DNA from 2 places in the Pantoea sp. ABR1s genome. Region 2 is predicted to be linked to the other one. Evidence: riboswitches for the same ligand, from Rfam matches in the RefSeq annotation. Region 2 holds a riboswitch; the other holds the start of a gene.
The links. Region 2 has a riboswitch for thiamine pyrophosphate ahead of thiB (thiamine ABC transporter substrate binding subunit). Riboswitches for the same ligand answer to the same signal wherever they lie in the genome.
Positions count from the first base shown of each region.

Region 1: another riboswitch for thiamine pyrophosphate. It lies ahead of ACXKZD_RS22995 (FAD-dependent oxidoreductase); the one in region 2 lies ahead of thiB (thiamine ABC transporter substrate binding subunit).

Region 1 covers NZ_JBSZSY010000004.1:388,149-395,560, forward strand. Annotated here, with positions in the region: gene ACXKZD_RS22960 (sterol desaturase family protein) at 1-136, opposite strand, end outside; gene ACXKZD_RS22965 (hypothetical protein) at 285-554, opposite strand; gene ACXKZD_RS22970 (DsbA family protein) at 872-1,414, shown strand; gene ACXKZD_RS22975 (ASCH domain-containing protein) at 1,667-2,080, shown strand; gene ACXKZD_RS22980 (HesA/MoeB/ThiF family protein) at 2,090-3,058, opposite strand; gene ACXKZD_RS22985 (thiazole synthase) at 3,068-3,826, opposite strand; gene thiS (sulfur carrier protein ThiS) at 3,829-4,026, opposite strand; gene ACXKZD_RS22995 (FAD-dependent oxidoreductase) at 4,016-4,954, opposite strand; TPP riboswitch at 5,086-5,205, opposite strand; gene ACXKZD_RS23000 (cysteine hydrolase family protein) at 5,269-5,814, opposite strand; gene ACXKZD_RS23005 (ArsR/SmtB family transcription factor) at 6,059-6,373, opposite strand; gene ACXKZD_RS23010 (alkene reductase) at 6,390-7,412, opposite strand, start outside.
Region 2 covers NZ_CM173823.1:3,406,571-3,413,982, forward strand. Annotated here, with positions in the region: gene ACXKZD_RS16140 (MFS transporter) at 1-467, opposite strand, end outside; gene sgrR (HTH-type transcriptional regulator SgrR) at 722-2,383, shown strand; TPP riboswitch at 2,419-2,521, shown strand; gene thiB (thiamine ABC transporter substrate binding subunit) at 2,568-3,554, shown strand; gene thiP (thiamine/thiamine pyrophosphate ABC transporter permease ThiP) at 3,530-5,140, shown strand; gene thiQ (thiamine ABC transporter ATP-binding protein ThiQ) at 5,124-5,825, shown strand; gene ACXKZD_RS16165 (DedA family protein) at 5,831-6,595, opposite strand; gene polB (DNA polymerase II) at 6,764-7,412, shown strand, end outside.

The sequences.
Region 1 (7,412 bases), on a different replicon from region 2:
CTTTATGCGGTTCATGATGTGACAGATGCCAGCCCCAACCCCAGCCATGCATAATGTATCTGTGCGCCAGTGCAGCCGTTATCTCCATTCCGATAACAGTGACCAGAACAATCAGGGCATTCCAAATCCACAACATAGTTTCTCCCGAACATGCATCCTGCAAAGTGGCGCAGAGGTTCAATTTTAACAGAGATTGGGGAAAACAGTGTTCAGGAGAAAAATAAGGGAACACGCTGTTGAAGCTTGAGTGAGGACCATCCTGATATTTGTGTAGGACGCAGCCTTTAAAGCAGATCGTGATTCAGCGGGGTACGAAAAGCGTGGCGTGCCGCGGTCATTAACTGACTGGCTGTGACGGTCGTGGGTAATCGCATCAGAATTTTGCTGGCCTGCCAGTAACAGAGCAGCATGACCTCATCCTCCTCTTTTTCAGCCAGTTCATGCAGGCGGGCGCGCAGTGATAACACATCAATGGTCTGCTGCTCGTCAAGCATGTCAGAGATCGTCTGATTGATGACGTGATGGAGAGTTTTCCAGGTGAGATCGGTATGCAAAATTAACCTCTTCTAACGCTTATCAGCTCCGGGCAAACAAACAGCAGTGAAACAGCTTAAATGGCTGCATCCTGCAAAAGATTGCACACTGCTGACAACTATAGCTGTTCGTGGGCGGCTACGCCGTGCCAGCAGTTGAAAATGCCAAAGTTGGCAATTCTAACGACTAATGGACCTGCCTGTCGCGTATTACACGCGACTCATCAGCTGATTGCTGTTTTTTGTAACAATTGCAGCTGATTCTTAACTGGCTGATGTCAGAGGGATTTGCCAGGGTAAACAGGTTTCCCGTCTCGTTAATGTTCAAGGAGTTGTCGATGAGTCAGCACGCTGATGTACTGGTATGGGGCCACGGCCCTGAGATATTTGAAGTCTTTCTGGAACCCACCTGTCCTTTTTCGGTGCGCGCCTTCAATAAATTCGACGCGTTACTGGCGCACGCGGGTGAAGAGAACATCACCCTGAAGATCCGTCTGCAATCACAGCCGTGGCACCTCTATTCCGGGCTGATAGTGCGCTATATCCTTGCCGCCGCCTGCGAAAGTAAAGAGGCCGCGAAAAAGGTGATGCAGGCGGTGGCCGATCATCGTGAAGAGTTTGAGTTCACCGATCACTGTACCGGTCCGAACCGCGATGCCACGCCGAATCAGATCCTCGCCCGCCTTAAAGATTACAGCGGCGTGAATGCCAGCGCCGCGTTTGATCAGCCCGACCTGCAGAACGCCATTAAATGGCACTGCAAGTATGCCCGTCAGAACGGCATTCACGTTTCACCAACCTTTATGGTTAACGGTCTGGTACAGCCCGAAATCAGCAGCGGTGACGATATAGCGCACTGGGCAAGCTTTCTGATTCGTTAATCTTAGTGCGCGGCTGTGCCTGGCCGCGCCAGACTGAGTCTCTCCTTTGCGACCCCACTCACGCGCAAACTCAATATCCTGATAATTAAGCCTGTTTTCCCATGTGGAGGCCGGTTAAGCTGTACCGCTATCAGCAGCAGACGGTGGGAATAAAGCCGCTACTGTTGTTCATTTTAACGGCACCGCTGGCCTGCATGGCGATAACCTGACGTTACGCCGGGCCAGCACGCCTAATTCATTGAGGATTTGCTGATGACGATGACGCTGCAACAACTGCAGGACAAATATCCGGGTGCCTTCACAGATGCATTTGGTGACTCCCCGGAATTAGCCAGCGAGCTCGCAACGCTGATTATTGCCGGTAAGAAAGTGGCCACCTGCGGGTCGTTGCGGAGCTGGCAGGATCAGGAAGCATTGCCTCAACCGGGCGGTTACAGCATTGTTCTCAACGGCGAACAGCAGCCCGTCTGCGTGATCCGCACTACCGGCTTGTTCCTGACGCGCTTTGATCGCGTCACGCCAGAGATGGCGATGCTGGAGGGTGAAGGCGATCTGAGCCTCGACCACTGGCGTCAGGAACATCAGCGCTACTTCGAGCGCGCTGGCTATTTTCACAGCGAAATGGAGCTGATCTTCGAGACGTTCCAGCTGGTCGAGGTAGTCTAAACCGGCACGTTACAGCGTGTTTGCCGCCATCAGCGCAAGCCGCGCAATCCCCCGCGCGGCAAGGTTATCAGCCGCCTGGGCTGCGCGCATGCCACTGGCACACACCAGTACCACACGCTGATTGACCGGCGGTTGCCAGGCCGCTATCTGCTGCGGCAGAATTCGCACCACCCGCTCGGCCACACTGACCGGTGCCTCTTCCAGGCTGCGCAACTCCACTATGCAATCATCCTCCATCAGCATGGCCCGATCGATAAAGGGCGTGCCGGGCGCGTCAGGTTCAGGTGCGTCATCAAAACGAAACTGCCTGATATGCCAGTCAACAAAGTCACAGTGGATCATGCAGCCGAGCGGTGATGGCGTCAGTTTTAACAATACGCTCAGCGCCATCTGTGCCTGCATTGCGCCCAGCGTCGCTACCGCCGGTCCCATTACGCCTGCCGTATTGCAGTTACCCGAGGCCGTGGGCAGCTGCGGGAACAGCGCGCGATAGCCAGGCGCACCGCCACAGAATCCGCCAACATAGCCTTTGCGTCCCAGCACCGAAGCGCAGATCAGCGGCAGGCCTGCCGGATAACAGACATCGGAGAGCTGATAAGTAATAGCGAAGTTATCCGCCGCATCCACCACCAGATCGATTCCCTCCAGCGCCTGCGGCAGTTGACTGGCGCTTAGCGCGTGTGGATGCGCCTCAACGCGACAGTCAGGATTGCGCTGCGCCAGCGCACGCTGAGCGCAGATTGCTTTGGACTGACCAACATCGGCGACGCCAAACAGCGTCTGCCGGTGGAGGTTGTGCAGTTCAACCCGATCGCCATCGTAAAGACGGATAAATCCCACACCCGCGCCTGCCAGTAACGGCAGCAGCGTTGCACTAAGCCCGCCCGCCCCCACCACCAGCACCCTTGCCCTGCTCAGCCGCTGCTGCCCCGCTTCACCAATCTCAGGCAACATCGTCTGTCGCTGATAACGCTCCATCGCTGCTCCTTAACTGAATTGTGCCAGACCAAAAATAGGCGTAGAAGCAGACGCCATGTCGCGCTGCTCCATCAATCCCGCCTGAAACGCCTCGTGTCCGCCGTGGATTGCAGCAGCAAAGGCTCCCGCCATACGCACCGGATCGCGCGCTTTTGCCACCGCCGTGTTGAGCAGCACGCCATCGAAACCCATCTCCATTGCCTGAGCCGCCTGGCCAGGCGCGCCAATGCCCGCATCAATAATCAGCGGCACATCTTTAAACCACGCACGCATAGCGCGCAGTCCCTCGATATTACGCAGCCCCTGGCCGGAGCCGATCGGCGCGCCCCAGGGCATCAGCACTTCACAGCCCGCTTCCAGCAATTTTTCGCCGACAATCAGATCTTCCGTAGTGTAGGGAAACACCTGGAACCCGTCAGCGCAGAGAATCCGCGCGGCTTCAACCAGCGCAAAAGGATCGGGCTGCAGCGTGTCGGCATGGCCAATCACCTCCAGCTTGATCCACGGTGTGTCGAACAGTTCACGCGCCATCTGCGCCGTCGTCACCGCCTCTTTCACCGTGTGGCAGCCTGCCGTATTCGGCAGAATACGTTTGTTGAGCTGTTGCAGCAGCGTGCGGAAAGCGCCGCCTTCACTGCCTTCCCGTCGCAGGCTGACGGTAATAATCTCCGCGCCTGACGCGTTGATCGCCTGATGCAGAATGTCCGGTGACGGATAACCGGCCGTGCCGAGCAGAAATCGGGATTGCGGAGTAAATTGATAGAACATGGTTAACCTCCCTGCATCGGTGACAGGATTTCGAGCTGGTTGCCCGCCTCAAGTTGCTGGCCGGCATAGCGGCTACGCGGTACAAACTCCCCGTTCAGCGCGGTGGCGACGGTCCGCGGATCGATCTCCTGCTCCGCCATAAGCTCCGCCAGCGTCGTTGCGCTGGTTTCAATCGTGCGTCCATTCAGTTCAACGCGCATGAGTCATCTCCTGAGTCAGTTGCAGCATAAGTTTTTCAGCCATGATCGGGGCCAGCAAAAAGCCGTGGCGGTAGAGGCCGTTAAGTGAGAAACGCCCATTTTCGTAGCGGACTTCCGGCAGGTTCTGCCGGTAAGCAGGACGCAGACCGGTGCCGCTCTCCACGATCCGCGCTTCGGCCAGTGCCGGATGCAGGCTGTAAGCGGCGCTGAGCAATTCCATCATCGCCCGGGCGCTGATCGGGCTGCTGTCGTGGCTTTCCACCATAGTGGCACCCAGCATGAAGTGGCCTCCGGCACGCGGCACCAGATAGCAGGGAAAGCGCGGGTGCAGCAGCCGGACAGGACGGGAGAGTTGTACGTCGGATGTGTGCAGGATCACCATTTCGCCCCGCACGGCGCGCAGGGCTGGCTGCCGATCGGAGGCGTGGATGCCACGGCAGTCGATGATTTTGCCGCCGGGTTTACCGCTGTGAAAGAGGACGCCAGCCTGTTGCAGTTTTTCGCGCAGTTGCTGCAAGGCGCGGCGCGGTTCGAGATGCGCCTCTGCGGCGAAAAACAGGCCGCGGGCAAAGCGGTTTTCCAGTGCGGGTTCAATGTCACCGGGAGAGACCCACTGATGCTGCTGCGTCATGCTGGCGAAGCGCGTCAGTTCGCGGCTGTCACGCGGCGGAGCAACCACCAGCGTGCCCTGCTGTTCCACGCCATCAACGCGTTTCGCCCACCAGCTGGCCGCGTGCTGGCCCCATTCGATCACCTGTGGCGGTGCGCTTTCTGCTTCACACCAGGGCGCGAGCATGCCGCCCGCCCAGTGCGAGGCCGCACGGCAGTCAGGCTGAGTAATAACTTCGACCGTTTCTCCCCGCTCCAGCAGCAGCGTGGCGACACAAAGCCCGGCAACGCCGCTGCCGAGCACCGACCAGCGGCTCATGGTATCCACCGGACAGGAAAAGAAAGATTCAGGATGAGATTTTTCAATTTGGCCTCGTTATCAGTTAACGAAGACCCGTGATACAGAGGGAAAAGGCAGGAACGTTGCGAATGCGCCCCTGCGGCAAGTATCTGATGAGATACCCGTCTTCCTACGCCAGTATCAACTGGGTCAGGTTCTAAGGGTCGCTAAGCCGCGCGGTGCGCTATTAGCCTCTCAGTCTCTCTGGCGAGACTCCCCTGACGGGTTTAGTTGTAAGTTAAGCAGACAGCTTCGTCAAGCAGACTGCATGGAACCGGGTCAGAAAATCGGACTTAACCGGCAGAACCGAAATGCCAGTCAGTTGCGGTTGCCAGCGTCACAAAGGGGCCCGCCAGCGTCTGGTTGTGATGCGCAATAATCTTCTCCGCAGAGAGGTGGGGATTATCGACGGTGGTGTGCGCATCGGAAATCAGTACGACGTTAAAACCCAGCTCCGGGGCTGCCCGACAGGTAGTATCAACGCAGAACTCCGTTTTCATCCCCGCAATCACCAGTTGCTTAATGCCCTTTTGCTTCAGCTGAAGCTGCAGGCCAGTATCCCTGAAACAGCTGGGATATCTTTTGGTGAAGACGACATCACTCTGCGGGTTAGCCTGCAATTCCGGGATCAGGCGCGTCAGCGGGCTTTGCTCGTTAAAAGGGGAATCATCCGGGCCGATATGTCGTGCGAAAAAGAGGGGGACGGCAGAAGCCCGGGCTTTAGTAATCAGAAGTGAGATGTTCGACAAGATCGAATTTGCGGCGAAGGGAGCCTCGGGACCATTAAAAAGGCCCTGCTGCATGTCGATAATTAAAAGTGCACTTACAGATGTAACCATGACGTGTCTCCATTCAGTTTTAAGAACGGAGAACAGCTCCCCGTCCGGTTCGGCGGGGAGTGAGAATCAGTTGTGTCAGGTGCCTGTCACAGAGTCGCTCACGCCGCCGCCAGAGGCGGTGGTGGTGACGGTTGTGAAAGACAGAACTGACATAAACATTTTCTGACCCTGAGTTAATGCGTTCGGTGAAGTCACCCTCAGAAGGATGGCGCTGACATCTACATTACCCTGTACGCCGTCGCTTTTAAAGCGCCTGCAGCGATTGGGTTACCGCATCGGTTATTTCACGAATGCGCGGTTCGGCGCGGCGATAGTAAGTCCATTTCCCGACTTTGCTGGCTTCAACCAGCCCCGCATTGTGAAGTGCTTTCAGGCATAACGAGGTGGCGGGCTGTGATAAGCCCGCCTTGTCCTGTATGAGGCTGGCACAGACGCCATACTGATCGAAGGGATAGAGCTGGGTATAGCCCGCAAACGCTTCGTCAGGATTTTTAAGCCACTTCAGCACTGCCACTCTGGTCGGGTTGGACAGTAACTTCAGGGCATTTTCGGGGGACATGCCGCCTCACAGAATATCAGGATGGATAAAATGGATAGTCAGTATAGCCTTTCTCAGTGCCGCCATACAGGGAGGCGTGATCGACCTCATTCAGCGGATATCCTGATTTAATCCGCGCGGGCAGATCGGGATTAGCGATAAATGAGCGGCCAAAACCAAACAGGTCGCCCCAGCCTTTTTCCAGCACATGCTGCGCTTTATCAGCCGTGTAGCGACCCGAATAGATGATCGGAGAGCGGAATGTTTTCCGCAGTGTGATCCGGAAGCTCTCTGGCATCTCCGGGCTGTTGTCCCAGTCGGCTTCAGCAATGGAGAGATAGCCAACTTCCAGCTCGTTCAGCAGTGCTGCTGCGCGGATGTAGGTCGCGTGTGGATCACTTTCAACCAGGCCGAGATAGACGCGCTCTTCGTCGGTACTGGTAAACAGAGGCGCAAATCTGACGCCAACGCGGTGGCTGCCAAATACCGAGCTGACCGCCTCAACGACTTCTCGCAGGAAGCGCAGACGATTCTCAGCAGAGCCGCCATATTCATCCGTACGGAAGTTGGTGTGCTCAGAAATAAACTGGTTAATCAGATACCCGTTGGCGGAATGGAGTTCCACACCGTCGAAACCGGCCGCTTTGGCATTCTCCGCCGCGCGTCGGTAAAGCTCTACGATCTCTTTAACTTCCGATGTAGTCAGTGCGCGTGGCTCGCTGGGTGCGGTCAATATGCCGGCGCCAGGCCCGGTTTCAATAAATACCCGGACGTTATCGGCTGCGATGGCTGAAGGGGCAACGGGTGCCTGCTTGCCCGGCTGCAGTTCATTATGCGACACGCGGCCAACATGCCAGAGCTGGCAGAAAATCGTGGCCCCTTGCTGATGTACTGCCTCTGTAACCTTTTTCCAGCCGGCGATCTGCGCTTCGCTGTGGATCCCCGGCGTCCATGCATAGCCCTGCCCGCGAGGCTCAATCTGGGTGCCTTCGGTGATCATCAGTCCCGCGCTGGAACGCTGGCGGTAGTACTCCACCATCATCTCGCCGGGAATGTTGCC
Region 2 (7,412 bases):
ATCACCCACGCCAGCGACAGCTGCGCACGCATCACCGAACTGAACATCACCGCTTCACGCGCCGACTGATCGGCATATTCCCGCGCCAGCGCAAACAGCTGAGGCATTGAGACGCTGGCCAGCGCTGACAGCAGCACGCCCAGCGTCAGTAAGGTCAGATAGTGGCGGGTAAAGGCAAACAGTAGCGCATTGACCAGCGCCATCAGGCAGCAGAAGAGAATGATATGACGACGATCGCCGACGCTGTCAGAGCGCTTTGCCACCAGCATGCTCACCACGATACCGGCCACCGCATTGATGGTGAAAAACAGTCCGACCCAAAAGGGCCGCGCCTGCACCTCGCGCGTCAGAAACAGGCTGAGCGTCGGCGCCTGCAGTGCGCCCGCGATGCCCAGCATGAACGAGGCGACCATAAAAGCGAGGTAAACCGGATTGATGCGGCGCTGCCGCGTTAACAGCGATTTCATACCGAAATCCCTTACAGAACAAACAGAGGGGAAAAAAGAAGGGTAGACGATACCGCGCAACATGAAAAAAGCCAGCAGAGATCATCTGCTGGCGGTGTAAATGCACCCTACTCAGAAAAGCACTCCGCTGAACAGCGAAGTCAGGGTCGAACGCCATTCAGAACTGAATGCCTCCCGCTCTTCCCATAACGCAAAGTTTGCTCTTAAAATAGGGCAAGAAAAACAGAGCGCTTTTCATCGGGAGTTCCTCTTTTATGTCCTCATCACGTCTGAAGCAGCAGTTCATTCGCCTGTGGCAGAGCTGTCAGGGGCAAACGCAGGAGATTACCCTTAGCGAACTGGCTGACCTGCTGCACTGCTCGCGCCGCCATATGCGCAATCTGCTCAACCGGATGCAGGCCGCGGGCTGGCTAATCTGGCAGGCGGAAGCCGGACGCGGCAAGCGTTCACAGCTTACCTTCTGCTATACCGGACTGGCCCTGCAGCAGCAACGTGCCGAGGATTTGCTGGAGCAGGATCGCATCGATCAGCTGGTCCAGCTGGTGGGCGATAAAAATCAGGTACGGCAGATGATCGCCGCGCATCTGGGGCGCAGTTTCCGTCAGGGCAAGCATATCCTGCGGGTGCTCTACTATCGTCCGCTGCTCAATCTGCTGCCCGGTTCGCCGCTGCGGCGCTCCGAAACCCATATTGCGCGACAGATTTTCAACGGCCTGACGCGGATAAATGAGGAAAATGGGGAAATCGAGCCCGATATTGCGCACCACTGGCAGCAGACTTCCCCGCTTCACTGGCGCTTTTTTCTGCGTCCGGCGATTCGCTTTCATCACGGCAGAGAACTGGAGATGGAGGATGTGCTGGCCACGCTGGAGCGTCAGCGCCCCCATCCGCTCTTTTCCCATATTGAGCAGATCGACTCGCCCGCGCCCTGGACGCTGGATATCCGCTTAAGCCAGCCCGACGAGGGATTACCCTGGCTGCTGGGCAGCGTCAGTGCGATGATCCTGCCGCGCGAATGGCCGACGCTGCACGATTTTGCCCGCCAGCCCGTTGGCACCGGTCCTTACCGGGTGATCCGCAATCAGGAGAGTCAGCTGAAGATCGAAGCGTTTGATGACTATTTTGGTTTTCGCGCGCTGATTGATGATGTCTCTATCTGGGTACTGCCCGACATCAGCGATGAGCTGGTCTATGCCGGTGTCCGTCTGCAGGGCGACGGAGCCGATGAGATTCAGGAGGAGAGCCGCCTTGAAGAGGGCTGCTACTATCTGCTGTTCGACCAGCGTTCAGAACAGGGACGCAACGAGGCGGTCCGGCGCTGGGTCAGCTACCTGTTTAATCCTATCGCCCTGCTCAATCACGCCGGTGTCGGCTACCAGCGCTACTGGTTTCCGGCGTATGGCCTGCTGCCACGCTGGCATCATCGGCGCGACCTGACGCCAGTGGAAAAACCGCCTGGCTTAACCCACCTGACGCTGACCTGGTACAGCCAGCACGTGGAGCATGAAGGCATCGCTAACGCGCTGCGTCCGCTATTGGCAGAGCATGGCGTCACGCTGGAGACCCGCGAGATCAGCTACGAAAGCTGGTATCAGGGCGAAGCGGAAAGTGATATCTGGCTTGGCAGCGTGAACTTTACCCTGCCGCTGACTTACTCTCTGTTTGCGCAGCTTTATGAGATCCCGTTGCTGCATCACTGTCTGCCGATCGACTGGCACAGCGATGCGGCCCGCTGGCGCGAGAAAACGCTGCCGCTGGCCGAATGGAGTAAACAGTTAGTCGAAGAAGCGGGTCTGCATCCGCTGTTTCACCACTGGCTGCTGCTTGAAGGTCAGCGCAGCATGCGCGGCGTTCGGATGAATACGCTGGGCTGGTTTGATTTTAAATCCGCCTGGTTCGCGCCACCCGCGCTGTGAGGCTTTCGCCCCGGCGCTGAAATGACTAGAATGTGACGTTCTCAACGGGGTGCCGCCTGCCACCAGCAAGCAGCTGAGAGATACCCGTCGAACCTGATTCGGTTAATACCGACGTAGGGATTTGGGAGGCCTCTGTGCTCAGATCCTTTGCGACTCATCCCCTATTCTCCTGAAGGAGCGCAAAGTGTTAAACAAAGTTCTGCCGGTGCTGCTGTTACTCTCCGCCCCCGTTCTGGCGGCTAAGCCGGTTCTCACGGTCTACACCTACGACTCCTTCTCCGCTGACTGGGGCCCTGGCCCGGCGGTTAAAAAAGCCTTCGAGGCGCAGTGCAACTGCGAGCTGAAATTCGTCACGCTGGAAGATGGCGTGTCGCTGCTGAACCGCGTGCGCATGGAAGGAAAAAGCAGCAAAGCCGATCTGGTACTGGGGCTGGATAACAATCTGGTACAGGCGGCGCAGAAAACCGGTCTGTTTGCCGAAAGTCAGGTCGATACCTCGACATTAAAACTGCCCGGCGGCTGGCACAACACCACCTTCGTGCCGTTTGATTATGGCTACTTCGCGTTTGTCTATGACAAAACCCGGCTGAAGAATCCGCCAAAAAGCCTGAAAGAGCTGGTCGACAGCCCGGAGAAGTGGCGGGTGATCTACGAAGATCCCCGTACCAGCACCCCCGGCTTAGGCCTGCTGTTGTGGATGCAGAAAGTCTATGGCGATCAGGCACCGCAGGCGTGGCAGAAGCTGGCGCAGAAAACCGTGACGGTGACCAAAGGCTGGAGTGAAGCCTATGGCCTGTTCCTCAAGGGCGAAGGCGATCTGGTGCTAAGCTACACCACCTCACCGGCTTACCACATCATCGAAGAGAAAAAAGAGAACTATGCCGCCGCGCCGTTTGCAGAGGGCCACTATCTGCAGGTTGAAGTTGCCGCGCAGTTAGCCAGCAGCAAGCAGCCGGCGCTGGCACAGCAGTTTATGAAGTTTATGGTGTCACCCGACTTCCAGCGCACGATTCCCACCGGTAACTGGATGTACCCGGTAATCGACACGCCACTGCCTGCCGGTTTTAGCGCACTCACTGTGCCCGCCACCGCTCTGCAGTTCTCGCCGGAAGAGGTTGCCAGCCAGCGTTCAGGCTGGATCAGCCAGTGGCAACGCGCCGTCAGCCGCTGATGCCGCGCTGGCTTATCCCCGGTTCGCTCGCCACGCTGCTGTTAATCAGCGTGGCGCTGCTGGCCTTCGGTGCACTCTGGAGCGCCGCGCCAGAGAATGACTGGCGCAGCGTGCTGCAGGATGATTACCTGCATCACGTTATCGCCTTCTCTTTTGGTCAGGCGCTGCTCTCCGCGCTGTTGTCGCTGCTGCCAGCGGTGCCGCTGGCGCGCGCGCTCTATCGACGCCGTTTCCCTGGCCGTCAGCTGCTGCTGCGTCTGTGCGCCATGACCCTGGTGCTGCCGGTGCTGGTGGCGGTATTTGGTCTGCTCACCGTCTATGGTCGTGTCGGCTGGCTGGCGCAGCTGTGCCAGCTGGCAGGGATTGATTACCACTTCTCTCCCTACGGTCTGTCGGGCATTTTGCTGGCGCACGTCTTCTTTAACCTGCCGCTGGCGACCCGCCTGATGCTGCAGGCGCTGGAGAGCATTCCGGCGGAACAGCGTCAGCTGGCGGCACAGCTCGACCTGCGCGGCTGGCACCATTTTCGTCTGCTGGAGTGGCCATGGCTGCGGCGTCAGCTGCTGCCGACCGGCGCGCTGATCTTCATGCTCTGTTTCGCCAGCTTTGCTACCGTGCTCTCACTGGGCGGCGGCCCGCAGGCGACGACCATCGAGCTGGCGATTTTCCAGGCGCTGAGTTATGACTACGATCCGGGGCGCGCAGCACTGCTGGCGCTGATCCAGCTTGGCTGCTGCGTGACGCTGGTGCTGCTCAGTCAGCGCTTCAGCAAGGCCATTCCCGCCGGAACCAGCCAGCTGAACGGCTGGCGCGATCCGCAGGATTCGCGCGGGGCGCAGCTGGTTGATGCGCTGCTGATCCTGCTGGCGCTGATCCTGCTGCTGCCCCCGCTGGCGGCGGTTATCATCGATGGTCTGCACGGCGGACTGCGCGGCGCGCTGGCGCAGCCTGCACTCTGGCAGGCGACGTTTACCTCACTGCGCATCGCCACCGGCGCCGGTCTGCTCTGTGTGGTGCTGACCATGATGCTGCTGTGGAGCAGCCGCGAGCTGCGCCTGCGTCAGCGCCCGGCGGCGGCAACCCTTATCGACACCAGCGGCATGCTGATTCTGGCGATGCCAGGCATCGTGCTCGCCACCGGCTTTTTCCTGCTGTTTAACGCCACCATTGGTCTGCCGGCGTCGGCGGACGGGCTGGTGATCTTCACCAATGCGCTGATCGCCATTCCCTATGCGCTGAAAGTGCTGGAGAACCCGATGCGTGACGTCGCGGAGCGTTACGGCAGACTCTGTGATTCGCTGGATATCCACGGCTGGAACCGGCTGCGGCTGATTGAACTGCGGGCGCTGAAACGTCCGCTGGCCCAGGCGCTGGCCTTTGCCTGCGTGCTGTCGATCGGTGATTTTGGCGTGGTGGCGCTATTTGGTACTGCCGATTTCCGCACCCTGCCGTTCTACCTTTATCAACAGATCGGTGCCTATCGCGGTGCTGACGGTGCAGTGACCGCGCTGCTGCTGCTGCTGCTCTGTTTGTTGCTGTTCACCCTGATGGAAAAATTACCAGGCCGCCATGCTGACACTGAATAACCTCACGTACCTTTATCAGCATCTGCCGATGCGCTTTAGTCTCAACGCCACCCGCGGCGAGCGCATCGCGATCCTCGGCCCCAGCGGGGCCGGTAAAAGCACCCTGCTGAGCCTGATTGCCGGTTTCCTGCCGGTGAAACAGGGCACCCTGATGATTGACGGCCAGGAGCACACCCACAGCGTGCCGGCCAGACGGCCGGTTTCGATGCTGTTTCAGGAGAACAACCTGTTTCCGCACCTCAGCGTGCAGCAGAACATGGCGCTGGGATTGCACCCCGGACTGAAGCTGAGCGCCGGGCAGCGCCAGCAGCTTGCAGCGCTGGCCGATCAGGTGGGATTAGGCGATCTGCTGACGCGGCTGCCGGGCGAGCTGTCAGGCGGACAGCGACAGCGCGTGGCACTGGCACGCTGTCTGCTGCGTGACCGTCCGGTGCTGCTGCTGGATGAGCCTTTTTCTGCGCTGGATCCCGCGCTGCGTGGAGAGATGCTGCAACTGGTGCGTTCAGTGTGTGAAGCGCGCAGCATCACGCTGCTGATGGTGTCGCACAGTCTGGAAGATGCCCAGCAGATTGCGCCGCGCAGCGTGGTGATTGTGGATGGCCGGGTTTACTGGGATGGCGAGACCCGACAGTTACTGTCGGGCGACACGCGGGAGGCCGAAGTGCTCGGCATCCCGCGTCGTTAAGCGATTCAGGCGAAGAAAACCTGCCACAGCAGATGACGGAAAATGGGCATCATCGGATGGAACTGAATGCCGACGAAAGCCGCGACGGCAATCACCAGCCCCAGCGGCCCTGCCCAGCGCAGGCGCTCAGGCGGCAGCCAGGCCGATGCCCAGTCGCGACTCTTGCCGCTGCGCCACCAGCGCCAGCATAACCAGACACCCAGCCAGATCAGCAGTGCTGCGCCGAGTAACAGCCATTTAAAGCTGCCGCCCTGCGCGGCTTTGGGCACATCGATCGCCACACCCGCCAGAATACCGGGCAGCAGATAGAGCGGCGGCCAGAGAATGCAGCCGATAATGTTCGGCGGCAGGAATTTACGCACCGGCAGCTCCAGCATACCGGCCGCCAGCGGGATCAGCGGACGCGTGGGGCCAACAAAGCGTCCGACCAGAATCGTAAACATGCTGTGCTGATGCAGGGCGTGCTCAGTTTTATCCAGCAGGCCTTTATACTTTTGCAGATACTTCCAGCGATGCAGCGGCCCCTGAAATTTCCAGCCGATGCCGTAGGAAACCCAGTCACCAATCAGGCAGCCCGCAAAGCCCGCCGCCCAGGCCGGATAAAGGCCAAGTTCGCCACTGCCGACCAGCGCGCCCAGACTGGCCATCATCACCGTACCTGGCAGCAACAGCCCGACCAGCGCCAGCGACTCCAGAAACGTCACCAGCGCAACGGCAAACAGCGCCCACTCCAGGGACTGCGTAATCAGTTGTTGAATCCAGGCTTCCATAATCATCCTAAGTAAAAGCAGAAGGCTGGATTGTCCTGAGCCAGCCACACAGCGTCAAGGCAAGAATTGTAGGACAATGTTGACAAAAGCGGGTGGCGGGAACTGTATAAATATCCATGTTATACTGAAGCGGTTTTCTCATCCTGAAATGCTGAGTCCGGAGAACATCTGAATATGCCCCGCGCAGGTTTTCTGCTCACCCGCCACTGGCGCGACAGCCCGCATGGCACCGAAATTATCCTCTGGCTCGCGACCGATGCGGGCGCGCAGCGCGTGGTGCTGCCGGTGCAGGAGTCCGTCGCGTTTATTCCTGAGGAATTTCAGGCGCAGGTCAGCGAATTACTGAAAGATGAACGTCAGTTTCGGATTCAGTCGCTGGCGCTGAAAGATTTTCGGCGTCGCCCGGTTTTCGGCCTCTACTGCCAGCAGAACCGCCAGCTACAGCGCATTGAAAAACGGCTGCGCGAAGAGGGTATTCCGGTCTATGAAGCCGATATCCGTCCGCCGGAGCGCTACCTGATGGAGCGTTTTATTACCGCGCCGGTCTGGTTTGACGGCGAGCAGCGCGGTGACAGCGTGGTCAATGCACGGCTCAAACCCCATCCCGACTATCGCCCGCCGCTGAAATGGGTCTCGCTGGACATTGAAACCACACAGCATGGCGAGCTTTACTGCATTGGGCTGGAGGGATGCGGTCAGCGCCAGGTCTTTATGCTCGGCCCGGCCAACGGTGATGCCAGCACGCTGGATTTCGAGCTGATCTATCTCGACAGCCGGCCGCAGTTACTTGAAGCGCTGAACCAGTGGTTTGCAGAGC